DNA from 2 places in the Desulfosporosinus sp. BICA1-9 genome. Region 1 is predicted to be linked to the other one. Evidence: riboswitches for the same ligand, from Rfam matches in the RefSeq annotation. Region 1 holds a riboswitch; the other holds the start of a gene.
The links. A riboswitch is a leader RNA that binds a small molecule or an ion and turns the genes downstream of it on or off. The one in region 1 is predicted to bind cobalamin.

Region 1 (3,142 bases):
TTTATTACCATACATTGAGGCAGAGAAGAAGAGTAGTGAAAGTAGCAGTGCAGGAAAAGTGGTCGTTGCAACGGTTAAGGGTGATGTCCATGATATAGGCAAAAACATCGTTTCAGTCATTCTGTCTTGCAATAATTTTGAAGTTATTGATCTTGGAGTAATGGCATCTTGCGAAGTAATCCTCCAAACAGCAAAAAAAGAAAATGCAGATATCATAGCCCTGAGTGGACTTATTACTCCCTCATTAGATGAGATGTCTAATGTGGCGGAGGAAATGGAACGGCAAGGGTTTAATATTCCCCTGATGATTGGTGGAGCAACAACTTCTAAGACTCACACATCCTTAAAGATTGCACCTAAATATTCAAAGGGAGTCGTGTATAGCGTTGACGCTTCAAAAGCCGTAGAAGCTGCTAAAAAGCTGGTCGATAAGAATGAAAGAGATAGGTATTTAGCCCAAATTGAGGAGGAATACCAAAATCTAAGAGAAAGCTACGGGAAAATTGAAAGAAAGCTTGTGCCACTGGAAGAAGCTAGAGAAAAGAAATTTAAAATAGATTGGAATAAGGAAAGTATAAGCGTTCCAAACTTAATTGGAACTAAACATTTGAAAAATTTCCCCATCAGCGAGATTAGAAACTATATTGATTGGTCTTATTTCTTTGTAGCTTGGGGTATGGGCATGGTGTATCCCAAAATTATGGAAGATCCTAAATATAGTGAAGAAGCTAAAAAGCTTTTTGATGATGCCAATGAAATGTTAGATTTACTAGAGAGGGAAGACATACTTACAGCAAATGCTGTTTTGGGTATTTTTCCTGCTAACTCTTTAGGAGATGACCTTGAAATGTACCATAATGGAAGTGTTACAACCTTCAATATGTTAAGGCAACAAACGATTTCCAAGGATAATGTCTATAGATGCCTTGCGGATTATATAGTCCCTAAGGATAGTGGAAAAACTGATTATTTAGGCGGATTTATTGTAACGGCAGGCGTTGGTGCTAAGGAATATGCCGAGAACCTTAAAGAACAAGGCAATGACTACGGAGCAATTATGGTAAAACTTCTTGCTGATAGGTTAGCAGAAGCCTTCGCGGGGTTATTACATCTTCAGGTAAGAAAGGATTATTGGGGATACGCTCCAGATGAAAATCTAGAGCTTAAATCTTTATTAAAAGGGTCATTTAGGGGAATAAGACCTGCCTTTGGATACCCTTGTCTTAGGGATCATGCTGAAAAAACAAAACTTTTTCAGCTTTTAGAGGGAGAAAGTAATACGGGTATAACTTTAACAGAACATTATATGATGGATCCTGTTGCTAGTGTGTGCGGTCTGTACTTCAGCTCTCAAGATGCAAAATATTTTGATATCCACAGAAGTGATAAGGTTCAAGTGGATGATTACGCAAAGCGAAACAATAAAGAGCTTAAAGAGATTGAGAAGATGTTAATTACAATCTTGGCGTATAAATAAAAAATGCTTGGTGTGATTTTTTGAGCTGACAGGGCTTACAAAAATTTAAAGTTAAGGTTATAATGAAAACAATTCAATATTAGGTAATGAGTGATTCTTTTCTAAGGGAAAGAATTTAAAAGGGAAGTCAGTAAAATCTGACGCGGTCTCGCCACTGTAATAGGGAGTTGCCTCACAAAATGTCACTGGATTTTATCTGGGAAGACGTGGGGCTATGATGAACTAAAGCCAGGAAACCTGCTCATTACGGATCAACACAGGAGCCTACGGAAGATAGGGGAGGTGTCGTTTATGTCGGGAAGTCAGCGTATTTTATCCGGCTAGCGGAGTCACTATATCCCTTTACAGGTATTCTGTAGAGGTTTTTTTGTTTTTCTTGAAGGAGGCCTGACTGGTGAGACATCGAGAGCAAAATCAGGAGATGGAAAAGCACAGGCAAGCGTTGCTTGATGCGCGAGGAGAAATCTTGGGGAAGTATAATTCGGAAAAGGAGCAGAGGATTCAGTGGCTAGTGAAGTTTATAGATATTGAAGACGAACTCGAAGAATTATCCCGTCGGCAAAACCAATGGGCTATAAAAGTAAAATTGAACTAATATAGAAAATTCAGGTATCGGAGCATGTGTGCTTCGGTTTAAAAAGGAAGCAGGTGCAATTCCTGCACGGTCCCGCCGCTGTGATGGGGAGATGTTTCGTTAAGGTCACTGGTTTAGTCTGGGAAGGTGCGAAACATTGATGATCCAGAGTCAGAAGACCTGCCTGTATTTTATACACCAACTACTCTACGAGCGATAGGGGGAGGTGTTAAAAGTGCTGGCATCAATATATGATTATCAGTATTTTTAGCCTTTTGACCAATCGGTTGAGAGGCTTTTTAATGTTCAAAGTAACCGAGGGGATATTTTAGTTAGAGGTATGGAGAAGGGGAAGAATAGAAATGAAAAGAAAATTTCGAAAGTTTTATTTAGGGCTGTTGATAGCTGTAATGATGCTTTCCATACTGGTTATGCAAATTCCTTTGGCTAAACCGGCTTATGCGGCAACAGATTCGAACAGTACTATAGCGCCTGTAACGGCTGTTTTTGACAAGAACCCGTCTAAGCAGGCCGATATATCTGTAACAATGGCTGTTTACGGAAACGACATCTTAAACAGTATAGCCAATGGAGAGACTACGCTGACGGCAGGGAGCGACTTGTAGTAGCGGGAAATAAAATTCAAAATATTCTTTTACTGGCGTTTACTTAAGCCTTGGTTATGTAGCTACATATACTAGATTACTTCGAACAAATGTTATTGAAATAATGAACCTTAATTATATGAAAGCAGCCAAAGCAAAAGGGTTGAGTGATAATGAGCCATCAAGGAAAGAGATATCCTCACAATGCATCAACTGTTTTATAAGAGTATAGAAAGCGGGTATGCCGGAAAATACCGTGACATAGATGTGCTCATCAGCGGTTCATATATACTGGTGCTGGCTCACCGACTGTCTACCATCATGGTGGCCGATAGGCTGGTTGGGATGGATCACGGAAAAATCATGCAAATTGGCAGACACGAACAACTGATTACGCAGGAAGGCTTCTACAGGGAACTGGTTTCTTCACAGTTTGAGCAGAAAAAGATATGAGCTGCGATTTATCTGCAGCGTAAGTATGGGAGG
Region 2 (3,142 bases), on a different contig from region 1:
TCTGCTCAGTGTCTTGGTCAGGTACCTTGACCTCAAATAAAGCCTCTAATGAAAACGTTTCCGTTCTTTCAAGCTCATCGTCCGGCGAATCCGCCTGAATTTCCTGATCATTCACCTTAGAAGTTTCCTCATCTTCGGGTAAATTGCTTGCAGAGTTTTGATTTTCCTTCACTAATAGCTCTTCTACGCAGTTTCCTAATAGTACTTGTCTCAAAATCGCTTTAATAAAGGAACTTCGCTCCTCTGGTTCAATCTGCTGTATAGCTAACCAGAGGTCCGTCTCAGCTTCATCAAAAAACAGCGGAATAAAGGCAGGCTGAGCATTAATCATACTGGTGGGTTCGATTTCTTCGTTATATTATTCACCAGTGTCGTAGCCATAATCCGAAATCCTGTGGCATTACCAAATTGTGGATCGTCAATCAGAAGCTTATTTTCTAATTGGATATGCTCATAGACCATTTCTCCGACCTTTCCAGCAACTAAGACGGTATGCAGTTTACCAAGCATAGGTTTTAAGGCCTTTTTCACTTCCCGGGAGATATCAGTTCCTAACTGAGCAAGCATGTTCTTCATGATCGGATTAAGATTAATCGAGCCGTTATTCCAAGGATACAATCCCCCGTTCACTCGGAAAATTTTATCTAATTCCTTATCATCCGTCTCAATTGGGTTTTCGTGATTTGCGGTCAATTCCTTCAGTTTATCGGCCACTCCAATATACGCCCACTTTAAGCCCTTTTCAATACTAAAAGAATTGGGTGGATCAAGCATTACGCCATCATAAAAAGTGGCAATATCTGTCGTGCGAAAACCTGGATCGATGACCACCACATACCCGCTAAATAGCTTGGCGCTCGTCGGCATCCCATATTCATTAAGCGTTTCCTTAATAAAGACTCCATAACTTTGGGGAAGCACTCGAGAACGCAAGATGTTCAGTTGCCGTGTCAACCCTTTCATGGGACCTGAATGAAAGGTTACCGAAAAAGACCCCTTTAATTCAGCTTCATACTTGTCCTTTAAACTAGCATAATACTTAACGGGCACGCCAGTTCCAAGATAAACATTCGCTTTAGGAGTTTTTTGGGCTAGGGCTAAAGCCACTACCAGTAACGCTGTTGCTTCTTCATCCGAAGATTTGTCTTCATCCCAGCAATAATGAGCTTCGTTTGGATTCAAGCTTTCCGCCAAACTTCCCATGAAGTAATGCCGTTCCACACCCGTCGAATTATTCTTAACCATGACATCCAAGGTAGAAATCTGAGTTTCTAAGTCAGATCCTTTACTAATCAGGGAATTACCTAAGGTTGAGAAAATCCGCTCATTCCCTTTACAAATTACAGCTGGAAATAATACTTTTGCATCTCCAGTATCCAGTTTAATCGCTCCAAATCCCGGATCTGCTCCAGCCACGAGAATATCACTATCTAACACACGTGTTCCTCCTCGATTACAATCAATTATGGACAAACTAATAACACACAACAACTTCTACTGCTATATCTATTATTATATACGAAGCTAACACGCTTGTAAAAATGGGTTATTAATATTCTTCTAAATATTAAAATAGTAACCAACTCTAGACTTGAGATTAGAAAAGGGTTGTGGTATGCTAAAAGAAAAAATTGCTCGATTTTAGGTGCCCTTTGGGGAGAATAGGGAAGTTCGGTTCAAAACCGACGCGGACCCACCACTGTATTCGATGAGCTTTGTAGACCACTGGCACTTTGCTGGGAAGGTAACAAATTAAAGCGATGATTCGATAGCCAGGAGACCTGCCTAAAATGTTTAAGTCTTTCCACATCGTGGAAAGCGGCGGTGATGACGGTAAAGTCCCGACCACAGATTTATTTGTGGTCGGGATTTTCTATTTTTCAACAACTATATTAAGGAGGAGTTTTAATGAACAATTTGTCAGAAGCACAACTCTATGCCCAACTCGAAGCTCTAACTGCGAACATCTCAGAACTTGACGAGGATTCTATGGCTAAGGTCCAAGCACGCTTGGATATCCTGACCAAACCACAAGGCAGCCTTGGTCAATTAGAACAGATAGCCAAGCAACTTGGAGGTATCCAACGAACCTCTAATCCTCAAATCAATAAGAAAGCAGTCCTCTTGATGGCTGGAGATCATGGCATCGCAGCTGAAGGAGTCAGTGCCTTTCCCCAAGAAGTTACCCCTCAAATGGTGTATAATATCATAAATGGTGGCGCAGCCATCAATGTACTGGCTCGCCAAGCTAATGCCGAGGTTTTTTGTACAGATGTCGGTGTTGCCTTCCCCTTAGAAGGAAACCTTATTCACAAACGGGTTGCTAATGGAACCCAGAACATGGCCAAGGGCCCAGCAATGACCCGTCACGAAGCACTTCAAGCTCTACTGGTCGGTGCTGAAGTTGCCGCGGAAAAGATCCGCGCAGGATATAACCTCTTTGCTACAGGTGACCTGGGAATTGGCAATACTACCCCTAGCTCCGCAATCGTTGCCCTCTTTACCAATTCCCCCCTTGAGGATGTTGTTGGACGAGGAACTGGGATTGATGATGCCGGCTTAATTAAGAAACGCCAAGCCATTCAAACGGCCTTTGACGTCAATCAACCTAATGCAGACGACGCTTTAGATGTTCTAAGCAAAGTTGGCGGCTTAGAAATTGCTGCGATTGCTGGTTCAATCCTTCAAGCGGCAGCTAGCCGTGTTCCGATTGTCATTGACGGGTTTATCTCAACGGCTGGAGCACTTGTTGCCGCGAAAATCGCCCCGAAATGCACAGCCTTCATGATTCCCTCCCACGGTTCAGTCGAACCTGGTCACCGTAAGGCCTTAGCAAGCCTAGGCCTTGATCCACTAATTAACCTAAATATGAGACTGGGAGAAGGAACGGGAGCGGTCCTAACCTTTCACTTAGTCGAAGCTGCACTTCATATTCTTAAGGAAATGGCAACTTTCGGAGATGCTGGAGTCAGCGAAGCGAATTAGACACAAGGATATCTTGCATAGATAAACAGAGCCTAGTCTAGCTTAATCTAGCACTATAACAGAGGAGCGGTGAATGTTATGTCTCAATTTACACTGATTACAGGCGGTGCACGGAGCGGAAAGAGTAGTTTTGCAGAACTTCTGGCCGCTTCGGCAA

Region 2: linked by a shared signal. The riboswitch ahead of cobT (nicotinate-nucleotide--dimethylbenzimidazole phosphoribosyltransferase) and the one ahead of JL57_RS26485 (hypothetical protein) in region 1 are both predicted to bind cobalamin.

What each region holds. Positions count from the first base shown of each region.
Region 1 is NZ_JUEE01000213.1:26,300-29,441, reverse strand. It holds gene metH (methionine synthase) at 1-1,477, shown strand, start outside; cobalamin riboswitch at 1,549-1,737, shown strand; gene JL57_RS26485 (hypothetical protein) at 1,872-2,072, shown strand; cobalamin riboswitch at 2,068-2,254, shown strand; gene JL57_RS26480 (X2-like carbohydrate binding domain-containing protein) at 2,414-2,677, shown strand; gene JL57_RS26475 (hypothetical protein) at 2,861-3,109, shown strand.
Region 2 is NZ_JUEE01000126.1:7,009-10,150, reverse strand. It holds gene JL57_RS15025 (hypothetical protein) at 1-331, opposite strand, end outside; gene JL57_RS15020 (ParM/StbA family protein) at 328-1,437, opposite strand; cobalamin riboswitch at 1,627-1,804, shown strand; gene cobT (nicotinate-nucleotide--dimethylbenzimidazole phosphoribosyltransferase) at 1,909-2,985, shown strand; gene cobU (bifunctional adenosylcobinamide kinase/adenosylcobinamide-phosphate guanylyltransferase) at 3,064-3,142, shown strand, end outside.